Regions from separate parts of the Exiguobacterium sp. KKBO11 genome, predicted to be linked through region 3. Evidence: riboswitches for the same ligand, from Rfam matches in the RefSeq annotation. Region 3 holds a riboswitch; each other region holds the start of a gene.

What was found. A riboswitch is a leader RNA that binds a small molecule or an ion and turns the genes downstream of it on or off. The one in region 3 is predicted to bind S-adenosylmethionine.
Positions count from the first base shown of each region.
Region 1: it holds a riboswitch for S-adenosylmethionine, as region 3 does, so the genes downstream of both, AYO36_RS12590 (2,3-diketo-5-methylthiopentyl-1-phosphate enolase) here and AYO36_RS00655 (alpha/beta hydrolase) in region 3, are expected to answer to the same signal.
Region 2: it holds a riboswitch for S-adenosylmethionine, as region 3 does, so the genes downstream of both, AYO36_RS02515 (methionine ABC transporter ATP-binding protein) here and AYO36_RS00655 (alpha/beta hydrolase) in region 3, are expected to answer to the same signal.

Region 1 is NZ_LUCU01000033.1:306,326-314,411, forward strand. It holds gene AYO36_RS12585 (2-hydroxy-3-keto-5-methylthiopentenyl-1-phosphate phosphatase) at 1-475, opposite strand, end outside; gene AYO36_RS12590 (2,3-diketo-5-methylthiopentyl-1-phosphate enolase) at 472-1,662, opposite strand; SAM riboswitch class I at 1,733-1,834, opposite strand; SAM riboswitch class I at 2,040-2,143, shown strand; gene mtnK (S-methyl-5-thioribose kinase) at 2,222-3,388, shown strand; gene mtnA (S-methyl-5-thioribose-1-phosphate isomerase) at 3,385-4,434, shown strand; gene AYO36_RS12605 (sugar ABC transporter substrate-binding protein) at 4,446-5,528, shown strand; gene AYO36_RS12610 (sugar ABC transporter ATP-binding protein) at 5,525-7,033, shown strand; gene AYO36_RS12615 (ABC transporter permease) at 7,030-8,034, shown strand.
Region 2 is NZ_LUCU01000011.1:453,697-461,782, forward strand. It holds gene AYO36_RS02500 (S-ribosylhomocysteine lyase) at 1-152, shown strand, start outside; gene AYO36_RS02505 (PLP-dependent cysteine synthase family protein) at 149-1,072, shown strand; gene AYO36_RS02510 (bifunctional cystathionine gamma-lyase/homocysteine desulfhydrase) at 1,065-2,231, shown strand; SAM riboswitch class I at 2,289-2,393, shown strand; gene AYO36_RS02515 (methionine ABC transporter ATP-binding protein) at 2,472-3,494, shown strand; gene AYO36_RS02520 (methionine ABC transporter permease) at 3,491-4,156, shown strand; gene AYO36_RS02525 (MetQ/NlpA family ABC transporter substrate-binding protein) at 4,189-5,022, shown strand; gene AYO36_RS02530 (MDR family MFS transporter) at 5,102-6,352, shown strand; gene sufC (Fe-S cluster assembly ATPase SufC) at 6,486-7,271, shown strand; gene sufD (Fe-S cluster assembly protein SufD) at 7,290-8,086, shown strand, end outside.
Region 3 is NZ_LUCU01000011.1:63,951-72,036, forward strand. It holds gene glpX (class II fructose-bisphosphatase) at 1-734, shown strand, start outside; gene AYO36_RS00625 (SDR family NAD(P)-dependent oxidoreductase) at 1,008-1,775, opposite strand; gene AYO36_RS00630 (C40 family peptidase) at 1,847-2,524, opposite strand; gene rho (transcription termination factor Rho) at 2,880-4,253, shown strand; gene AYO36_RS00640 (type B 50S ribosomal protein L31) at 4,345-4,590, shown strand; gene AYO36_RS00645 (DedA family protein) at 4,627-5,277, opposite strand; gene AYO36_RS00650 (thymidine kinase) at 5,461-6,075, shown strand; gene AYO36_RS00655 (alpha/beta hydrolase) at 6,149-6,907, opposite strand; SAM riboswitch class I at 6,975-7,076, opposite strand; SAM riboswitch class I at 7,326-7,429, shown strand; gene AYO36_RS00660 (methionine ABC transporter ATP-binding protein) at 7,516-8,086, shown strand, end outside.

The sequences.
Region 1 (8,086 bases), on a different contig from region 3:
CTTTACGTAGTGTCCGGGCAACGGACGTTTTACAACAGCCGCACCCGTTCGTACAATGGGCATCGCAGGCGTTTGGCCAATCGATATGGACGAATGGACCACTGAAATCAGCGACGTTACAGTAAATCTGTTCTTGGTCGAGGAATGGCGCTAAGATTGGTTCGACGAAAAAGTCCATTCCACCGCTGACGATCGAAAAATCGATGCCTTGACGACGACTGTACTGCAGTAACTCCGAAAATCCGTCGCGAATGACGGCACGCTCCAACAAAAAGTCAAGATAGGCTGTTTTTCCGTCAGACGGCAGAAGTGCGAACATTTGCCCGACACCACTCTGAATCGATAACGTCCGGTCGAGTACACCGTGTTTCAACGGTTCGAAGTCACTCGCTGGCGCAAATGCCTGCATGAGTGCGATGATGTTATCCTGTGTCGTCACCGTCCCGTCGAAGTCACAAAGAATCCGTACGGTCATGACTTGATCCCCCAAGCGTCAAGGGCGATCCGTAATTCTTCATGACGCGATGCTGCCGTCGATAGGGATTCATTTGCGAGTGCCGCATCGAGTGCCTGACGGAAAGCAATGACGCCAGCCGCAGCACCTTGCGGATGACCATGTACGCCGCCACCGGCGTTGATGACGGAATCGATCCCGAAGTCTCGTACGAGTTGAGCGACGAGTCCAGGATGAATACCGGCTGAAGGAACCGGGAAGATCGATTTCGTCTGCCCGAGACGGGTCGCTTCGACCGCGATGCCACGAGCGACATCCTTTGGTAAAGCGACATTGCCATAAGGAGACGGGAATAGCGTCAAGTCTGCTCCAGCAGCACGCGGTAATGTGCCGAGTAAGACAGGGGCTGCGACTCCGTGATTCGGGCTAGCGATCAACGCACCGCTATATGCCGGATGATTGAAGAGCGGAACGTTGATTTCCGGATCACTTGCCAGTTCGCGTAAGACATCGAGTCCGTATGTGAAGGTATTCAGCAAGAAAGCAGTCGCTCCAGCATCAATCAATCGCTTGGCTTGATCCTTGAGCGTAAAGACGGGACCGCTGAGTGTGATCGCATATAACGCACGTTTACCGGTCCGTTGGAAGTGAGCATCGATGACCTCACGTCCGATCCGTGCCCGGTCAATCGTCGGTGTCAACGGATTGTCGTATAGGATCTCATCGTCTTTGACGAGATCAATCCCACCAGCGAGTTGTCCTTCGAGTTGATCACGAAGGAACGATAAATCGCGTCCGATGATTCCTTTGAAGATGCTCATTAATAATGGGCGATCTTCGACACCGATCAAGGAACGGACCCCTTCGATCCCGAATTTCGCACCTGGAAAGTCCGACGTAAATGTATCGGGTAGTAGCAATTCCGTTAATTTGATTTCACCGTCGAGTGAGAGTTTCCCGAAGACGGTCGTCAGAATCGCAGAAAAGTCGCGCGATACGTTATGTTCCGGATAACGAATCGTGATATATCCTTTGCCATCGCGCTCTTCGGTATGTACGACTTCCCCTTTAAACGAGGCGAGTTGTTGTTGTTCGAGATGATTCAGTTCCGTCCAAGAACCGACTGTCAGACCAAGCGCGAGTTGTTCAGCGCGTTGCTCGAGTCGATCACGGGCAGTCAATTGATAAGTAGCAGTGATATAAGCCATGTCTTTCCTCCTTCAACAAAAAAATGGTCTCTCGTCAGCGACAAGAGACCATGAATGATTCGAACGTGGACTCTTATCTGTCAGCTTAGTAGCTGCAAGAATTAGCACCGTGCCAAAAGGTCGGTTGCTGCGACATCGTAGGGCTTGTCCCTCCGTCTGCTCTTGATAAGAATTGGATGAAATTGTGAAATCTAATTGCAATTTTTACATGAGAATCGCCACTTGTCAAACTATTTTTAGAAAATTTATTTTTTTGAAAATACTCTTTCTATAGATGGCATAAAAATGATATCCGTTTCTGCTTGATTTCGATTTGACAGCGAGGAAGTCGATTGCGTAAGATTCAAATCAATATCACACACGACAACTACATACGACTCTTATCGCGAGTTGGCAGAGGGAATTGGCCCGATGACGCCGCAGCAACCGACCACTGGGCACGGTGCTACATCCAACAGACGTTTTGTCTGAGAGATAAGAGGACGCAGTGACTTTTCTGCGCCTCTTTTCGATGACGAAAAGAGGCGCTTTTTCGTGTATCACATAGGGGGAAACTGAGATGACATATAAAGCATTTACAGAACAGGACGCGATTGATCGTGTTCGGACACTAGGACTGATCGGCGATGGAGCCGTCGAAGCAGAAGAGATTGGCGACGGGAACCTCAACCTCGTTTTCCGAATTCGAGAGGGTGAACATCGATTGATTCTAAAACAAGCATTACCATATGCGAAGGTCGTCGGGGAGAGCTGGCCGTTATCGCTCGAACGAGCGTGGATCGAGCAATCCGCACTCCGTGAATTCGCACGGCATGCCGTGCCGTTCGTACCGCGTGTCTTTCATGCTAGTCATGAAGAGGCGTATACGGTCATGGAAGATCTTTCACATCTGACGATCGTTCGAAGCGGTTTACTCGCAGGTGAACAGTATCCGTTGCTTGCGGAACATATCGGTTCTTATCTCGCTCGGACGTTATTCCATACATCGGACTTTGCGCTTGGTCCGGTTGAAAAGAAACGTGTCGCCCGAACGTACTACAATCCAGACTTGTGCGACATCACGGAAAAATTAATCTTCACGGATCCGTTTCATGACGCGGAGACGAACGAGATTGAAGCCGGACTCGAAGAAGAGGTGGCACGTCTATGGGCAGACGATGAGTTAAAACGCGAAGTCGCAAAACTCGAAGCGCTCTTCATCACGAAAGGAGATGCATTGCTGCACGGCGATCTACATACAGGAAGCATCTTCGCCTCGGCGACGGAAACGAAAGTCATCGATCCAGAATTCGCCTTTTATGGTCCATTCGGATTCGATGTCGGACAGTTCATCGCCCACTTATTCTTTGCAGCATACCCCGATTATTCAGCACTTCGTGATGCCCGGATTCGCGACATCGATACGTTCTGGCTGACGTTCGCTTCAACGTTCCGTGCCTTATGGGAACGGGAAGCCGTCGAACCGTTCCAGGCATCAGGACTCGTCGATGATGTACTGAGCACGATCTTGCAGGATGCCCTTGGCTTTGCCGGTTGCGAATTGATTCGGCGGACGATTGGTCTTGCACCGGTCGCTGATTTAGAATCAATCGATTCAACGACGGAACGCTTAGAGCGGAAACGTCACGCTCTTCGTCTAGGAGCGGCGTTAATCAAACGCCGTACAGAATGCCGGACATTCGATGATTTACGAAACTTTGACGTAACGGAGGAACTCAGCCGATGACTACATTCGTTCAAAGTATCCGTTACGAAGATCGTGTCTTGACGATTCTCGATCAGACACGTCTACCGCAAGAAGAGCACTATGAAGTCATTGCTGATCTCGCGCAAGCGGTTGAGGCGATTAAACAACTACGTGTCCGGGGCGCACCTGCGATCAGCTTATTCGGGGGATTCGTACTCGTTCAAGAAGCGTACCGCTTTGAAGCGGCGCTTCCGGTCTACAAGCAAGCCTTGCTTGAGACATCGGCGACGTTACTCGCGACACGACCGACGGCCGTCAACTTGCGAAATGTCCTCGATCAATTGAATCCAATCATTCAAGACGGGACGTCGGTAGAAGAGATTCGCGAACGGTTGGAAAAACGGGCGGTCGCCTTATACGACCAGGATGCGCAGACGTCACGTCAAATCGGGATTCATGCACTGGAATTGTTCCAGTCAGGCGACCGGATCCTAACGATTTGTAATGCTGGATCGATTGCGACCGCTGCTTATGGAACGGCACTTGCGCCGTTCTACATCGCAAAAGAACGCGGCATCGAATTATCCGTTTTTGCGAGTGAGACGCGACCGTTACTGCAGGGAGCACGATTGACGACATGGGAGCTGCAACGTGCCGGCATCGATGTCACGTTAATTACGGACAACATGGTCGCCCATACGCTGAAAGAAAAACAGATCGATGCGATCATCGTCGGTGCCGACCGCATTACACGAAACGGAGATACCGCGAATAAAATCGGGACGTTCCAATTGGCATTGCTCGCGCAAGCTTTTGGTATTCCGTTTTACGTCGCAGCACCGCTCTCGACGTTCGACTTCTCGCTCGTTTCCGGAGACGCGATCGAAATCGAAGAACGTGATCCGCAGGAAGTGACGACTGTCCAAGGTGTCGCGACAGCACCGGAAGGCGTCGCTGTCTTCAACCCGGCGTTTGATGTCACACCACACACATTGATCACGGGCATCATTACCGAACTTGGTGTCATCACGCAACCGAATGAAGAAACGATTGAACAATTAACAGGGCTTCAACCCCTCGGATAAGGAGATATGTCATGAAAAAACTAGCTTACGCCGTCCTAGCACCGGCACTGTTACTAGCGGCTTGTGCGAATGGAGAAGCCACGACGACGAAGGTCGTCAAGGATGTACCAAAAGGGGTTCAATCGGACGTCAAGATCGCCGTCATCCGCAACCTAGCATCGGACGACCATACGAAACAATTCCTTGATGGCGCACGAAGTGAAGGCGAAGCGCTTGGCTTTAAAGTCAGCACGTTCATTTCGGAAGGTAACGACGTCAAGTTCAAGGAGCTGGTCGCGCAAGCGATTCAGCAAGATTATGATGGGCTCATCATCTCGCATGGTAAGGAAGACTACGCCTATGACATGATTAAACCAGCGGTCGACAAAGGGCTGAAGGTCGTGACGTTCGATACGGTCACGAAGAAAAAAGGAACGGCGTTAAAAGGTGTGACGGAAACATTCCAAAACGATCATCAACTCGCGAAGCTATCGCTTGATGAAGTGACGAAGGTGACGGACAAAAAGCCGGTCCGTGTCATCAAACTTTGGTTCGGACCAGGTTTTGCCCCGCTCGATCGTCGTCAGGAAATCTATAAGACGTACGAAGCAGACGGTAAGATCAAAACGCTTGAGACGGTTGGACCGACAAACTTCCAAGATGTCCAAGGGGATATCGCAACGAAGATGAATGCGATTCTCGCGAAATATCCGAAAGGAAGCATTGATGCGGTTTGGGGAGCGTGGGACGAAGTCGCAAAAGGGGCTTACAAATCGCTCAAGGATAATAAACGTCAAGAAATCCCGCTAATCTCGATCGATGTCTCGAATCAGGATATCAACCTGATGCGTGAAAAAGGCAGTAACTGGGTCTCGACGAGTGCGGTGGATCCATTCTTGATTGGACAAACGGACATGCGATTACTGGCTAAGAAAATCGCTGGCGAGAAGACACCGGATAGCTTTGATCTCGACGCGAAACTCGTGGAGCAGAAGGCGTTGAAGCAGGATACGACGATGTACAATCTCGATACGATCATCAAAGGATGGAGTACATCGGACAAATTCAATGAACCGTGGATGGACCGGTTGCGTGACGTCCATAAAAAACAATGACGTCTACCAATCATCACTTGAAGATGACTGGGATTTCACTGGCGTTTCCAGGAGTGCAAGCCTTAAAACAAGTCTCGTTTGAAGTGAAATCCGGTGAAATCCATGCGCTTGTCGGTGCGAATGGTGCCGGTAAGTCGACGTTGATGAAAGTCTTATCCGGAGCGGAAACGGCGGACGAAGGAACGATCCGTCTCGACGGGAAGGAGTTGTCCATCACGTCACCACGTGATGCGAAACAGATTGGAATCGACCTCGTCCAACAAGAGGTCGATGTGGCGCTTGTCCCGTATTTGACGGTCGCTGAGAATATCTGTCTCGATCTGTTGACGGACGGAACGATGACTGGCTTCGTATCCCAACGCCGTTACATACAGCGTGCCAAGGAAGCGTTAGCGACATTACAGGCGGATATTTCCGTCAAGACACGTGTCGAGGAGTTGCGGCTTGCTGAAAAGCAACTCGTACTGATTGCTCGCGCCCTCGTCCAAGAACGCCGTTTTTTGATTTTAGATGAACCAACGGCACCTCTCAGTCAGGCGGAAACAAGCCATCTCTTTTCAGTCGTGCGTCGTTTAGCCGAACGAGGGCTTGGGATCATCTTCATCTCGCATCGTTTACAGGAACTATATGAGATTTGCGACTCCATCTCGGTCATGCGCGACGGTCAACTCATCTCACGATATCTTTTGACAGACATCACGAAGGAAGCTGTCGTTGAGCAAATGCTCGGGCGTCAGCTTACGTCTGTTGCGAAAACGTCACGGGTAAATGCAACGAACGTATTGACCGTCGAGAGTGCTACGAATGCGGACGTCCACGATATCTCCTTGACGGTTCAAGCAGGTGAAGTCGTTGGTATCGCGGGTCTTGTCGGTGCTGGTAAAACGGAATTATGCAAAGCATTGTTCGGTGATCGCCCGTTTCAGGAAGGGGAGGTTCGGATAGGTGGAAAAGCCCATCGCCTTCGCAATCCACAAGCTGCGATTCAAGCGGGAATCGGTCTCGTTCCAGAAGAACGACGAAAAGAAGGAATTCTTGTTGCCGATTCTGTCGCAGAAAATCTAACAGCAGCGGCAGCTCATGATTTCGTCAACCGCTGGGGGCTGATGGATCGTCGCAAAGAAGCAAATCAGGCATCGCAATGGGTCAAGGAGCTGGGCATTAAAGTGGCAGACGTGAAACAGGAAGTAGGTCAACTATCCGGTGGGAATCAACAAAAAGTCGCCATCGGAAAATGGTTACTGACCGATGTTTCTGTACTCGTCTTGGACGAACCGACAAAAGGTGTCGACGTCGGAGCCAAACAAGATATCTATCGTCTGATTGACGGACTCGCGCAACAACAAAAAGGGATCCTTTACGCGACGAGTGAATGGGATGAACTTTTGACCGTCACGGACCGAATCTACGTCATGTTCGATGGACGGATCGTCCATGAAACGAAGACGGCGGACACATCAGAAGAAACCTTGTTGTGGTATGCGACAGGAGGAGGGCAACGATGAATGAGGTAGTATCAAAACAAACGAACCGAGGGAAGGGTTTACGTCCTGTCCTCGGATTCTTGAACGACTGGGGGATCGTCCTCGCGATCCTTGCCCTCGTCCTGTTTTTTGCGACGACGGCTCCAACATTCCTACAAGGGACGAATTTGATTAATATTTTACGAAGTATCTCCATCGTGACGATTATCGCGATCGGCTTGACCGTTTCTTTGACGGTCAATGGATTTGATTTATCGGTCGGGTCGACCGCGACGCTTGCGAGTTCTTTCGTCGTTTCGTTCTTCGTCTGGTACAGTCTACCGCTCGGTGTCTCGATTGGTTTAGCACTTCTCTTATCTCTTAGCGTTGCTCTGGTGAACATCTTACTCATCGTCTGGTTTAAGATTCCGGATTTGTTTGCGACGCTTGCGACGATGTTCATCGTCGAAGGTGTCGCGATGACGTATACCGGTGGTGGTTCAATCAGTGCCGGAATGCCGCGCTTGGACGGTACACCAACAGTCGGCACGATTCCGGAGGCATTCGCGAAAATCAGCCAGGCACCTTGGATCATCGTCATCATGCTCGTCGTCGTCGCTGTGACACATGTCTTCTTAAGCCATACGCGACACGGTCGTTTTCTCTATATCATCGGCGGGAATCCGGAAGCCGCACGACTGACAGGAATTCGTGTCAACCGCTACCGGGCACTCGCGTATCTGATTGCTGGGTTACTTGCGGCGGTCGGTGGGATTTTGCTTGCGTCACAAGTCGGATCGTCACAAATCAATGCCGGTTCCGGTTATCTGATGCCAGCGGTCGCAGCCGCATTCATCGGCTCGTCGTTCGCAGGACAAGGGAAGCCGAATGCGCTTGGCACACTCGTTGGGGCTTGTCTCGTCGGGATTCTTGAAAATGGTCTCGTCATGCTGTCTGTTCCATACTATTCGTTGAATATCATCAAAGGGCTGGTTCTTGCGGTCGCACTCGCGACGACCTATGCGCGGTATCGAAAAAAATAATTAAAATTCGACGTTTCGTTTATAACATATTCGGTAATATTCAATATATGAA
Region 2 (8,086 bases), 390 kb from region 3:
AGACGTTGAAAGACGTCCTCGCAGCAGAAGAGATTCCAGCGCAAAACGAAGTCCAATGTGGATTTGCGAGCGCACATGACCTCAAAGGAGCGAAGCACTATGCCGAGAAAATGCTTGCCGGTCGTGATGAATGGGACATCGTCTTCGGATGATCGCGAACAACGTCCGCGACCTCGTCGGAAACACACCACTCTACGAGATCACTTCATTCGATTTGCCTGCTGGTACGCGCATTTTGGCGAAGCTCGAATGGATGAACCCTGGGGGCAGCGTCAAAGACCGCCTTGGCATTCAACTCGTTGATGCAGCAATCGAAAACGGACATGTGACACCAGGCGGTACGATCATCGAGCCGACAGCCGGGAATACCGGCATCGGCTTGGCGCTCGCCGCTAAAAAATATGATCTTCAAGTCATCTGTGTCGTTCCGGAAAAATTCAGTCAAGAAAAACAGACGTTGATGCGGGCACTCGGCGCAACCGTCGTCAACACGCCGACTGAACTCGATATGCAAGGGGCTATCGACCGGGCTAAAGAACTCGGTCAGGAAATTCCGAACAGTTACGTTCCGTTACAATTCGAAAACGAAGAGAATCCAGTCACGTATCAGCGGACACTCGGTCCTGAGCTGATTGCGGACTTGTCGCACATCGACTGGTTCGTTGCCGGTTGTGGTTCAGGTGGTACGTTCGCCGGAACAGCGGACTTCTTAAAACAACGTCTCGGTACAAAAGCAGCGATCGTCGAACCGGAAGGCTCCGTCTTAAATGGTGGTCCAGCCGGTCCGCATAAGACAGAAGGCATTGGAACAGCAAAATGGCCAAGTCTCGTTCCGCGTGAACTCGTCGACGAGATTCATACGATTTCTGACCGCGATGCATTTGACGCGGTTCATACACTCGCTGCTCGCGAAGGATTACTCGTCGGTAGTTCAGCAGGTGCAGCGCTCGTTGCTGCGCTCGATATCGCAAAGCGTCACCCCGGCAGTACGATCGTCACCGTCTTCGCAGACAGTGCCGAACGCTACTTAAGCCAACAAATCTTTGAAAAGGTGGACGAAACTCATGCGTAAGAAGACAGCATTGATTCATGGAGGAACAGGTGTCGACCGGGCAACAGGAGCCGTCACACCTCCGATCTATCAAACAAGCACATACAAGCAGGATAAAATCGGTCAACTCAAGGACGGATACGAATACTCACGGACAGCGAACCCGACACGGACGAGCATCGAACGATTGATTGCGGATCTCGAAGGTGGCGCACGTGGTTTTGCCTTCGGTTCTGGGATGGCAGCAATCCATGCCGTCTTCCACTTGCTTGAGTCTGGCGACCACATCGTCATGACAGATGACGTCTACGGTGGTACGTTCCGCTTGATGCAACGCGTCTTACCGAAGTTCAATATCCAAGTGACATTCGTCGATACGACGGACCTTGCGGCAACGGAAGCAGCGATCCAAGACAACACGAAGATCGTCTACGTCGAAACACCGACGAACCCGTTGTTGAAAGTAACGGACATTGAAGCAATCGCAACGATCGCCAAACGTCACGATCTTAAACTTGTCGTCGACAACACGTTCGCGACACCTTATCATCAACAACCACTCGCACTTGGTGCAGACATCGTCTTGCACAGTGCGACGAAATACATCGGCGGACATTCGGACGTCGTCGCTGGACTTGTCGTCGTCAAAGATGATGCGCTCGGCGAAGAGCTGCACTTCATCCAAAACTCGACAGGCGGCGTGCTTGGACCGCAAGACAGCTTCTTGCTCGTCCGTGGTCTTCGTACACTCGGTATCCGAATGGATGCGATCGAAGAGACAGCACATGATCTCGTTGCGTTCCTACAAGCGCAAGACATCGTCTCGAACATTTTCTACCCAGGACTTGCATCGCATCCTGGTCACGACATCCAAGCGAAACAAGCGACTGGATTTGGTGGGATGATCAGCTTTGATGTCGGTTCAGCAGCGAACGCAGAAAAACTCGTCGAGGCGACACACTTCTTCACACTTGCTGAAAGTCTTGGTGCCGTCGAGAGTCTGATTTCGGTGCCGGCACGGATGACGCACGCGTCGATCCCAGCAGAGCGTCGGGCAGAACTCGGCATCACAGACGGTCTCGTCCGGATTTCAGTTGGACTTGAAGACGCGGAAGATTTGAAAGAAGACTTAACACGTGCTTTCACGTTCCTCGAAAAAGTTTCTGAAAAAACTGTTTGACAACAAAAATAACCCCTGCTAATATTCAGAATATATTCTACAAACTTAATACCGAAACTCTTATCGAGAGTGGTGGAGGGACTGGCCCGATGAAACCCGGCAACCGCGGATCTAATCCGAAGTGGTGCTAATTCCAGCAGACAAAAGTCTGGGAGATGAGAGCAAATGGTTTTGTGTACTGAAAAGTGCGCGCGTTTGCTCTAAAACGCGCGCACTTTTTTTATTTTAGGAGGGACAGTTGTGATTCGTTTACAAGACGTAGGAAAGATTTATCGCTCAAAGCGCGGAGCGGTCGAAGCCGTCGCGAATGTCGATCTGACAATCGAGCGCGGTGAAATTTTTGGAATAATCGGTTATTCCGGAGCAGGGAAATCGACTCTGATCCGATTACTGAATATGCTCGAAGCACCAACGAGTGGTTCGATCCAAATCGATGGTGTTGAAATGACATCACTGAAACCAAAAGAATTACGAGGCGTCCGCAAGAATGTCTCGATGGTCTTCCAACACTTCAACTTACTATGGTCACGGACGGTTGAAGAGAACATCATGTTCCCACTCGAGCTAGGTGGCTTCCCGAAAGCACATCGCAAGGAACGGGTAGCGGAACTGATCCAACTCGTTGGTTTGGACGGACGCGAAAAAGCTTATCCGTCACAATTATCCGGTGGTCAAAAACAACGTGTCGGTATCGCTCGGGCACTGGCATCGAACCCGGACGTTCTCTTATGTGACGAGGCAACAAGTGCACTCGATCCGAAGACGACGGACTCAATCCTTGAGTTACTCGTCGACATCAATGAAAAACTGAAACTAACGATCGTCTTGATCACACACGAGATGCACGTCATTCAAAAAATCTGTCACCGGGTCGCCGTCATGGAAGCCGGTAAAATCGTCGAGCAAGGACCGGTCGCAGAAGTCTTCCGTCATCCGAAGCAAGCGATGACGAAGGAATTCGTCAAACAATTGACGTCACCGTCAGAGAACGAGTTAACGTTCGCGAAACTACGCGAACGGTACCCAACCGGAAAAATCGTTCAGTTGACGTTCGTCGGATCGACAGCGGAAAGCCCGATCCTCGCGGAAGTCATGAAGGATTCACCGGTCCTGTTCAATATCATCGGCGGAAACGTCGGTCAATCGCAGGAAGGGGCACTCGGTACACTGTTCATTCAGTTGATCGGGGAAACAGAAGCAACACAAGCGGTCATCACGAAGCTTCAAGCCAGTGATGTTGAAGTGGAGGTGGATCACCGATGATTTCATTCTTTGACAACCTAGATTGGGACATGGTGTGGGAAGCGACAGGCAGTACCGTCTATATGACGGCAATCGCTGGGGTTTCGACATTCGTTCTCGGTTTGATCATTGGTTTACTATTGTATGCGACAAACGAAGAGTTATTGTTCAAGAATCGGGCGTTCTATTCAGTGTTGAGCTTGATCGTCAACGTCTTCCGTTCGATTCCGTTCATCATCTTACTGATCTTATTGATTCCATTTACGACAGCGATCGTCGGTTCGTTCCTCGGACCAACGGCAGCATTACCGGCACTGATTTTCGGTGCTGCACCATTTTACGGTCGGATGGTTGAACTCGCGTTACGTGAAGTCGATAAAGGTGTCATCGAGGCAGCTGAATCGATGGGGGCGACGAAGTTCCAAATCATCTATAAAGTCTTAATCCCGGAAGCGTTGCCTGCCATCGTTTCTGGTATCACGGTCACACTCGTCTCACTTGTCGGTTATACGGCAATGGCCGGAGTAGTCGGCGGAGGTGGACTTGGGGACATGGCCTTCATCGAAGGATTCCAGCGTTCTCAAAACGATGTCATCGTCATTGCGACACTCTTAATCTTAGCGATCGTCTTCGTCATCCAAATCATTGGTGATTTGCTGATCCGTGCGATCGATAAACGTTAATTCAAATTTTATTCATATTGGAGGAATCATTCATGAAAGTTTGGAAAAAATTCGTAGGTACTGCTGCTGTATCCGTCTTAGCAATCAGCCTTGCTGCATGTGGCGAAAAATCATCAGGATCAGGTAGCGACGACAAAACACTCGTCGTTGGTGCATCAAACGTACCGCACGCTGAGATTCTTGAGCACGTTAAAAAAGAATACGAAGCAAAAGGTTACAAGCTTGAAATCAAGAAGTTCCAAGATTACGTACTTCCGAACAAAGCACTCGCTTCAAAAGAAATCGATGCGAACTACTTCCAGCACGTACCGTATCTTGAGCAACAAGAGAAAGAAAACAAATCATATAAGTTCGCGAACGCAGGTGGCGTCCACGTTGAACCACTCGGTATTTATTCGAAGAAATACAAATCACTCGATAAGTTACCAAACGGTGCAACGATCCTGACGAGCTCAAACGTCGCGGAACGCGGTCGTGTCTTGACGTTCCTTCAAAATGAAGGATTGATCAAGCTTAAAGACGGTAAAACAACAGATGCACAACTCGGTGATATCGCAGAGAACCCGAAGAAACTCAAGTTCAAGACGAACATCGAAGCATCACTTCTTCCGCAAGCTTATAAAAACAATGAAGGCGACGCTGTCCTCATCAACACGAACTATGCGATCGATAACGGTCTGAACCCACTGAAAGACGCGATCGCTTCAGAAGATGAGTCTTCACCATACGTCAACATCATCGTCACACGTGACGGCGATGAGAAAGACAAGCGTGTCACAGCACTTCTTGACGTTCTGCACGAGAAGAAAAACCAAGATTGGATCCTCGACAAGTACAAAGGTGCGGTCGTTCCAGTCAGCAAATAAGTTCACCGAAACCGGCATCCTTCCTATATAATGGAAGGATGCTTTTCATTTGTCTGAAACAGGGGTTAGGGGGAATCATATGCAACGCATACGTCAACTGCATCCGTTGACACTCGGGGTCTTGTTCGGGACGTTTTTCTCGCGTCTCGGAACGTTCATCACGATGCCGTTCTTCGCCATCTACATGACGACCGTCCTGAAGTTTGATCCGGTCGATGTCGGCTGGGTGCTCAGTATTTCGGCGATCGCCAGTCTCGTCATGAGCTTCATCGGTGGTACTTTGTCAGACCGTTATGGACGGCGGACGATGATGCTTGCCGGAACGATTGGGTTCGCGGTCGTCTTCATCGCGCTGGCACAAGTCGAGACATTCTGGGCATTCTTTACGCTCAGTGCCTTGAACGGGGTCTGTCGCTCGATTTTTGAACCGTCCGCCCGTGCCCTGATCAGTGATACGACGGACGAAGCGAACCGATTGTTCGTCTTCAATATCCGTTACGCGATGATCAACATCGCAGCAGCGATCGGACCGGGAATCGCCTTGCTGCTGAGTGCAGGGAACACGTCCGCGACGTTTTACATCACGGCGTTCGTCTATATCGTGTACGGGGTGATGATCGGTATCTTATTCAAACGCTATCCAATCACCGAGACGCATGGTGGGAAAAAGGTGTCATTCGGAGCAACGGTTCGTCTGTTGCGGACGGATATCGCCTTTACGCTGGCACTTGCCGGCATCATCTTCGGGGTCTTTGGCTACAGCCAGTTCAACTCGACCTTGCCACAGTTCTTGACGGAAACGTCACTCCTTGAAGGCGGGAAGACACTCTATGCGATCTTAATCACGATCAATGCAATCACCGTCTTGATCGTCCAGTATCCAATCATGAAGTTTGGTGTCAAGACGTCACCACTCGTCTCGATCACGACCGGGATTGCGACTGTTGCGATCGGATTGTTCATCATGGGAAATGCGAACGCGATCTGGTTGATGATCGTCGCGATGTTCATCTTCACGTGCGGGGAAGTCATGATGTTCACGATGACTGATATCTTAACCGATCGGTTCGCGAAGCCAGAATTACGGGGCAGTTACTTCGGGGCGATGGGCTTGACGTCGATCGGACAATCAATCGGTCCGATCGCCGGAGGACATTTGTTAAGTTTATATGGAGCGGACCGTCCGTTACCGATTTTCGGGATATTAGCGGGCTTGACATTATTCGGAATACCACTGCTCTTACTGTCACAACGGATTCATCGGGCTTCGACGATCGATGAACTGGAGGAACCGGTGAAACTTTCGAATGATTCTCAACAAAACGCATGATTTTGAGAAAAATCAGCGAGCGATGACGCTTGAATAATACGCGATGTTTCTTTAAGATTAGAATGATACTAAATTAGTAACGCTCGTGTTCTGAATCGTCAGTCACGAAATGAATAGATGGAGGGATTCTAACATGAAGGCTTCACACTTGAAGATTGAAGATCTACACGTCGCGATCGACGGCAAGGAAATCTTGAAAGGCGTCAACTTGGAAATCAAAGGCGGGGAAATCCACGCGGTCATGGGACCAAACGGGACAGGTAAATCAACACTCGCATCAGCATTGATGGGTCACCCATCGTACGAAGTGACATCTGGTTCAGTCACACTCGACGGCGAAGACGTCCTCGACATGGAAGTCGATGAGCGCGCACAAGCGGGTATGTTCCTCGCAATGCAGTACCCAAGCGAAATCAGTGGTGTCACGAACTCAGACTTCCTTCGTTCAGCGATCAACTCGCGTCGTGAAGAAGGCGATGAAATCTCACTCATGAAGTTCATCCGTGAGCTTGATTCACAAATGGGTCTTCTCGAGATGCCTTCAGAAATGGCACACCGCTACCTCAACGAAGGTTTCTCTGGTGGAGAAAAGAAACGTAACGAAATTCTTCAGATGATGATGCTTAAACCAGCGATCGCGATTCTTGATGAAATCGATTCAGGTCTTGATATCGATGCATTGAAAGTCGTCGCAAAAGGTGTCAACGAAATGCGTTCACCTGAATTCGGCTGCTTGATCATCACGCACTACCAACGTCTCTTGAACTATATCGAGCCAGACTTCATCCACATCATGATGGGCGGAAAAATCGTCATGTCTGGTGGTAAAGAACTCGCACACCGTCTCGAAGCAGAAGGTTATGACTGGGTTAAAAAAGAACTCGGCATCGAAGACGTCGAAATCGAAACAAAAGCGTAAGACGAGGGAGGAAGCATGATGACTGTAGAACTGAATCTTGCAGTAAATCGCGAGGCAGTGGCAGAACGTGCGACTCGCTTAGGGGAACCATCTTGGATGGTCGCAAAGCGTCAAGACGCGCTTGATCTTGCCCCAACGCTCGCATTGCCAAAAGTAGAAAAAATCAAGATCGAAGGCTGGAACTTCACAGAAGGTACGACGGAACTCGAAACCGTCACTGGTCTTTCTTCAGATATCGAAGCATTGATCGGCGAGAACCGTGATCACATGCTCGTCACGCGTAACGGACAACTCGTCCACGCGCAAAACAGTGAAGCGGCGAACGGCGTCATCTTCACGACGCTCGAAGACGCATTAAAACAACACCCAGAACTCGTCGAGAAGTACTTCATGACGGAAGGTGTTCAAGTTAACGAAGATCGTCTTGCGGCATTAAACGCAGCACTTCGTAACGGCGGTACGTTCCTTTATGTACCAAAAGGCGTTAAGCTTTCTGTACCGATGCAAGCGATCTACACGCTTGAGCAATCAGGCGCAGCGCTTTACCATCACGCGATCATCGTCGCAGATGCGGACAGCGAACTGACGTATATCGAAAACTTCGTCTCTTATGGTGATGAAGCGCATAACGTCAACGTCGTCACAGAAGTCTTCGTTGAAGACAACGCAAAAGTTCTCTTCGGTGGTGTCGACACGCTATCAAAAGGTGCCATCACGTATATGAACCGTCGTGGTGTCGTCAAAAAAGGCGCGAAGCTCGAATGGGCACTCGGTCACATGAATGACGGTCATACGGTTACAGAAACAAAAACACA
Region 3 (8,086 bases):
CACGACTCGACGTCGCTGTCGATCCGCTTGAAGGAACGAACATCGTCGCAAAAGGAACATGGGGCGCACTTGCTGTCCTCGCGGTCGCGGATGCAGGAGATTTACTCCATGCACCGGACATGTACATGGATAAGATCGCAGTTGGTCCGGAAGCGGCGGGTCATATCAGTCTGGATGCGACGATCGAAGAAAACATCGCAGCCGTCGCGAAGGCGAAGAACAAAGAAATCGAAGACGTCGTCGTCTCGATCCTGGATCGTGAACGTCATGAAGAAATCATTCAACGGATTCGGGCAACAGGGGCACGGATTCGCTTGATTGGTGACGGTGACGTTGCTGGTGCGATCAACACGGCGTTCCCGCATACAGGTATTGATATCTTGCTCGGTTCAGGCGGTGCACCGGAAGGCGTTCTTGCTGCCGTTGCTTTGAAATGTCTCGGTGGTGAACTCCAAGGACGCTTGTTACCAGCAGACGAAGCTGAGATCGAGCGTTGTAAGAAGATGGGCATCGAAGATCCGTCGAAGATCCTCATGATGGATGATCTCGTTGCAGGAGATGACTGTATCTTTGCTGCGACAGGCGTCACGGACAGCGAGTTGATGAAAGGTGTCCAGTTCACGGCGCAAGGCGGTCAGACACACTCTGTCGTCATGCGTGCGAAATCAGGAACGGTTCGTTTTGTCGAGGGTATTCACTCGTTCAAGAAGAAACCGAAGCTTGTCATTAAGTAAAACAGGACGACTCCTCAAACAGGACGTCTGAATCCACACAAAAAGAGTTGGCGTTGCGGATGATCTCCGGAGCGCCAACTCTTTTTTGATATGTTTCTAGGAATCAAGACGTTCATCCTCAACTCCTACAGGAAAAGGAAACGTGCTAACGTTTCCGTCAGGGTAAGGGAAGACCTGGCATTTCGCACAAGTTGCGAGATGTCGCGGCTTACCTCCCGCCTGAGGAAAGGGAGGATATGAACGTTGAGTGATAAATAAATCATTATTTGACGATTACCGCGGACGCTGGACTTCTCCTGCTTGTCGGGTGACGTACCGACGCGGTAGAAAACGCGTCGAAAAGATATACCAGGCATTCCCGAAGCCAGGCACGATGAACGTTTTTCCCTTCATATAGCCACGGTAGGCGATACGCGCAACCGTCGGAGCATCCATGACACCAGGTCGCAAGAACAAGCGTGACTGTTCAAGATTTGCTGCCGATTCAAATCCGGTATGTGTCGCACCCGGACAGACAACGCTCACTTGAATCCCGTCTACTGCGAGCTCTTCCGTCAAGCCTTCCGAGAAATGAAGGACATAGGCTTTTGTCGCGTAATAGACACTCAGCCATGGTCCACCTTCGAATGCAGCCGTTGACGCGAGATGGACGATACGTCCTTTGATTCCCTGTTCTTTCATCCGTGAGGCATAGATCTTCGTCACGTGTGTCAACGCTTCGATGTTTAAAGCAATCATTCGAGACTCGTCTTCAAACGAGGTCTCAAGGAAAGAACCGAAGACACCAATTCCAGCGTTATTGATGACGCAATCGACCGGAATCTGTTCCGTTGCCCGAAACAGTGCCAATCGATGCGTATACTGCGTTAAATCGTAAGGGAAGACGGTTGCTGTTCCACCGAGTCGCTCGACATGGAATTTCGTTTCGAAGAGTGCCGTAGCATCACGTCCGACGAGCAGAACGTGATCCCCTTGACGAGCATGGAGATAAGCGAATTCACGACCGAGACCTCTTGAAGCACCTGTAATTAAGACATGCATCCTATTTCCTCCTTATGAATGAGATGAAAAAAAGCGATCGAGCCAATGCTCAACCGCTTTGAGATGATGAATTATAGGTAAGATCCTGCGCCGACAAGGCGTGAACCCCAGTACCCTGATTTGAAGCTTGAGTATTTAACGCCACCTGTTTCTGAGTTGACCATGCTTGACTTGCTTGTTGCGATCCCAACGTGCTGAATGCCGCTACCGTGTGAGAAGAAGACAAGATCTCCTGGTTGTACTTTTGAAACGCTGACTTTCTTAGAAGAAGAATATTGTGAAGAAGACGTACGTGGCAATGTTTTACCAGCCGCTTTCTTGTACACGTAGCTTGTGAAACCAGAGCAGTCGAATCCACGAGTCGTTGTTCCACCCCATACATAAGGTGTACCTTTATGTTTTGCTGCTTCGTTCAGGATTTTCGTCCGTTTAGAAGAAGAGCTTGTTGATTTTTTAGCGCTAGAAGATGATTTGTATGTCTTTGTGTACTGTGAGTAGACATAGCGTGTTTTACCGCCGTATGAGATTTTTGTCCAGCTGCCTGATTTGCCTTTGTATGTAAAGACTTGACCAGCGTTGACTTTCCCGACGATGCTTGCTTTCGTAGAAGGTGCTGTCCGAACACGAAGACCGTTGTCCGTGATCTTGACTTTCGTGACTGTCGCTGCTTCAACTTTACCTGTACCCACTGATGTAAAACCTGAAACCACTAAGGCTGCCGTCGCGATCGATGCTAGAAAACGTTTCATGTTAAGAATTCCTCCGTTTAAATGTAGTGTGTTGCGTCCGTAAGTTATATGATGAAATCATTAAGTGTGTGATTAAGCAGTCTACCTTACAACTGTGTAAGAATTTTGTCTGCAGGAATATCTTAGCACGAGCACACTTGAAAACGTTTTTTCAGTTAGAAGACAAAACAGATGCTTTTGTAACATAACTGAAATAATATCCTTGAATATTACAAAGTAAGAAACGCAGAGGATTGTTAACGACGAATTCAAAAAAATATGATACCTTTAGTTCACGAATAAAATTACATACCTCCTGATGTATGTATGGAAGTATGCTGAATGCAGTTGAATTTATAAAGAATAGGTGAAGAACATGCCAACAACTGATAAAAAAGATAAACCAGAACGTTCCTATACACTGGCTCAATTGAGCCAACTGACATTAAAAGAACTCTATGAAATCGCAAAGACGAAGAATGTCCCACAATACCGGGAAGCCCGTAAACGCGAGTTGATGTTCAAGATTTTAAAAGCACAGGCTGAATCGACTGGTCTTTATTTCCTCGAAGGGGTACTCGAAGTCATCCCTGGCAACCCACAAATGCAAAACGATGGTGGCTTTGGCTTCCTTCGTCCTATCAATTATTCCCAATCCTCTGAAGATATTTATATCGCAGCATCTCAAATCCGACGCTTTAATCTACGTAATGGTGATGTCGTCACAGGTAAAGTCCGTCCACCGAAGGAAAACGAACGGTTCCAAGGATTACTTAGCGTGGAAGCCGTCAACGGTGAAGCACCAGATACTGCCCGTAACCGTTTATTTTTCCCGGCACTGACACCGATCTATCCGGATCGTCTAATGCGACTTGAGACAGAACCACGCCATCTATCTGTGCGTGTCATGGATATGATCGCACCGGTTGGGTTTGGTCAACGTGGTTTGATCGTCGCACCGCCAAAAGCAGGGAAGACATCACTCCTCAAAGAAATCGCAAACTCGATTCAGGAGAATCATCCGGATGTCGAACTGATCATTCTCTTGATTGATGAGCGTCCTGAGGAAGTAACAGATATTGAGCGCTCGGTTCCGGGAGCAGACGTTGTCAGCTCGACGTTTGACGAAACACCAGACAACCACGTCCGGATTTCTGAGCTTGTCCTCGAGCGGGCGATGCGACTCGTCGAACACAAGAAGGATGTCGTCATCCTGATGGATTCGATCACACGTCTAACACGGGCCTATAACTTAACGGTACCGCAAAGCGGTCGGACGCTCTCAGGGGGGATTGACCCGGCTGCGTTCCATAAACCAAAACGCTTCTTTGGGGCAGCGCGAAACATCGAACACGGTGGTAGTTTGACGATTCTTGCGACAGCTCTCGTTGAGACAGGATCGCGCATGGATGACGTCATCTATGAGGAATTCAAAGGGACGGGCAACATGGAGTTGCATCTTGATCGTAAGCTGTCAGAGCGTCGGATCTTCCCAGCGATCGACATTCGGAAGTCCGGTACACGGAAGGAAGAACTCTTGCTTCCGAAAGAGCAACTCGATGCACTTTGGACGATTCGCCGGACGATGAACGAGTCGAACGAATTCGTCGATACGTTCCTACGGAAGATTCGCGATACGAAAAATAATGAGGAATTTTTCGTCGAACTCGAGAAGGAAAAGAAGAAGGCGGTCCGACGCGCACCGGCTAAACCACGTACCGTCAAGAAGGAAACGACGACGGAAAAATAACTATTGCGACGCGCAAAAAAATCGTTTAGTATAGGAAGGTAACTTACTCTGGCTCAGCAAATGAACCAGGGCGGAAGGAGAGAAATCAACCATGAAACAAGGAATTCACCCTAACTACAACAAAGTAGTATTTATGGATTCAACGACTGAGTACAAATTCTTAAGCGGTTCTACTCGTTCTTCGAACGAAACGATCACTTGGGAAGATGGTAACGAGTACCCACTCATCCGTGTGGATGTGTCTTCAGACTCGCACCCATTCTACACAGGTCGTCAAAAGTTCAACGCGGCAGATGGTCGTGTCGATCGCTTCAACAAAAAATACGGCCGCAAGTAATCACTTGCCGGTTCTTAAAAAAACAGCCTGCCTCCATTATGGAAGCAGGCTGTTTTTGTATAGACTGAATTGTGAACGATACGCGAGATACGTCTTCAAGACGAAGGAGAAGGCGATTCCACCGGCAATCCCGATTAAATACGGCATGACTTCCGGATGTGCCAAGATATAGTCCACGACTTTGTGGAACGAGAGATGACGACCGACAAAGTAGCCGGCGCCTAAGAACACGCTGATCCAAATCAACGCACCTGTATACGCATAACTCGCAAACACGCGAAACGGCATTTTCGAGACACCTGCAAAAAAGGCAGAGAGTTGGCGGAGACCAGGTATGTAGTAACCGATGATTAGGACCGATTTTCCGTAACGACGAAATCCGGCTTCAGCGGAAAGAATATGTTTTTCTGCGATACGCATTTTCGGTCCGACGCGGTGTAGTAGTGGCATACCGAGTTTTAATCCGAGTAAATAGCTGATCGTCATCCCGATACAACTGCCGGCGTAAGCGGCGAGAATCGTACCGACGAGTGGTAGATTGCCTTGATGCATCCAAAAACCGGACAGGACGAGCAGGGTCTCATCAGGAACCGGCAATCCCACGATACCACCTGCGAGAAGGACGGAGAGACCAAGGGCACCATATTGGTGCAGGATGTCATGTAAGAGATGATGAATCGGGGACACCTTCTTTCGTGAGAGTCTTCTTCTTCAGTGTACAGGAAATAGGGGACGGTTGGAATGAAAGGACAAAAATTCTAGGTAAAGAAAAAATGAATTTTGATTTCCGGAAGTCAACCCTTTTTCTCGATACCGTTTCGGGCTATACTCGTTAAAGTGACTATTTTTAGAGGACGGTGTCGGACGATGATGCATGTAATAAATCAGTACGGCTGGATCGAAGTAATTTGTGGCAGTATGTTTTCCGGGAAATCGGAAGAGTTGATTCGTCGTGTCAGACGGGCGCAGTACGGCAAACTGCCCGTTCAAGTATTCAAGCCGGCAATCGACGACCGGTACCATGAAGAGCATGTCGTCTCTCATATCGGCAACTCCGTCGTGGCGATTCCAATGGCGACGAGTCGTGATCTCTACGCAGCAGTAGCAGAAGAAACACAAATCGTCGGAATCGATGAAGTTCAATTCTTTGATGATGAGATCGTACAAGTCATCGAAGCACTCGCACAAGACGGAAAACGCGTCATTTGTGCAGGTCTTGATCAAGATTTCCGGGCAGAGCCATTCGGCAAGATGCCGGAATTACTGGCGCGCGCAGAATTCGTGACGAAGCTACAAGCCATCTGTCTTTCGTGTGGGGATCCGGCTTCCCGGACACAACGGTTGATTGATGGAAAACCAGCGAATTACGATGATCCGATCATCCTAGTAGGCGCTTCAGAATCGTATGAGCCACGATGCCGCCATTGCCATGAGGTGCCTGGAAAACCGAAGCCGCTCCAGTCGGTGCAGCACCAAGAAAATTAAAAAAAGACGAACCGATCGCGGTCGTCCTTTGATGTAGCAGCTATTCGCTTCTAAGTGAATAGCTGTTTTTTTATTATCCCGTTTCCTGTGAGAACCGGCTTGAGCGTTCGATAAAGCGGATCGTCTCACGAACGATCAAATCCTGATCATGATCGAGGGTCGCGACGTGGTACGAGTTCAGCAAACAGTAGCTTCGTTTATCATTCGTTCCGATGTGCTGATGCAGATAATCCGAGCTCGACGGCGGGACGACGTGATCGGTCGCCGAGTAGAGAATTAATGTCGGCAGAAGGATTGATCCTAAGCGTCCTTTCGTTTCATCCATCAGACGGACGAGTTCGAACGCACAACGACTTGGAACGAGGTCATAGATGATTTCGAAAGCAGACCGTTTGATGTCCGGTGCCCCTTCCGGTAAGTACTCTGGACCGTCCTCGAACGAAAGTGCTTCATAGGATGGAACGGAAAGTGCGGCATTGATCGTAATGATGCCGGCGAACGGAATGCCGTCAGCGGCGAGTGACAGTGCAAGCGTCGCACCCATCGATTGACCGATGACGAAGACTTGATCGCATGTTTCTTGTAAACGTTCATAGCCGTCTTGCAGGCTTTGCTTCCAACATCGAGCAGTCGATTGTTCAAACTCGCGGACGTTCGTTCCATGTCCGCGTAAGCGCGGGGCATAGACGGTAAAACCTTCAGCAGCGAATGCCTCACCGACGTCGCGGACACTTTGCGGAGTGGCATTAAAACCATGACAGATTAGAATACCGATCGGTCCACCTTGAAAATAAAACGCTTCAGCACCAGTCAATACAGGATAGTTCATCATTACTATTTTTCCTCCATTCATGAAAAAAACTCGTCGACGTCACTGCTTGGACGCCCACGAGTTTTTCACCGTATCATCCAAAGCCGCGCTTTGCTGGTCGGAGCACCTTACAGATTGCAGGTTGCCGTGAAGTCATAGAGCCAGGTCTCTCGTTCACTCTTGATAAATATCATATTGGAATTGTCGGAATAATCATTGAAACGATGGTAGCACGACCAAAAATGACTTGTCAAATCTTTCTTGACGAATCATGATCCGTTGAGTAAGCTAACTCATAACTTGTTCATCCATCGATATGCGCCAAATGGATTATTTTTGCAAAGTTGGTTGACTTTTAAAGTTTCGACCCGTAATGTAAAAATTAGTTTTACGACATAAGCAACAACGCAACAACACACATACGAATTTCATACCGCAATACTTATCCAGAGAGGTGGAGGGACTGGCCCTACGAAACCTCGGCAACAGACTCATTATGAGCACTGTGCCAATTCCATCAGACAGATGTCTGAGAGATGAGTGGAGTGGATTCTGCCACTGTGCGGATCCAGGTCTCTTCTTGTTTCTCAAGAAGGGACCTTTTTTGTTGAATGAAGGGGGAAAACGGAATGATTGCATTTCATCAAGTCAAAAAAACGTACGTCACGAAAGATCAGACGATCGCAGCGCTTGACGGTGTCGACCTGACAATCGAAAAAGGCGAAATCTTTGGTGTCATCGGCTTTAGCGGTGCCGGAAAAAGTTCACTGCTCCGCTGCGTCAATCTGTTAGAACGACCGACGTCAGGAACGGTGACGGTTGATGGGGAAGATTTAACGCAACTGTCTCCGAAAAAATTGCGCCAAGCAAAACAACGGATCGGGATGATCTTTCAGCACTTCAATCTATTGAATGCGAACACGGTCTTTACGAATGTCGCGAAACCACTCGTTCTCGCAGGCGTCAAGAAAGACGAAATTCGCCGCCGGGTGACGGAGTTACTCGAATTCGTCGATCTCGCGGACAAGGCGGATCATTATCCGGATCAATTGTCGGGTGGGCAGAAACAGCGCGTTGGTATCGCCCGGGCACTCGCGACGCAACCTTCCGTCCTCTTATGTGACGAAGCGACGTCAGCACTCGATCCCCAAACGACACATCATATTCTCCAGTTATTAAAACGGATCAATGCGGAGTACG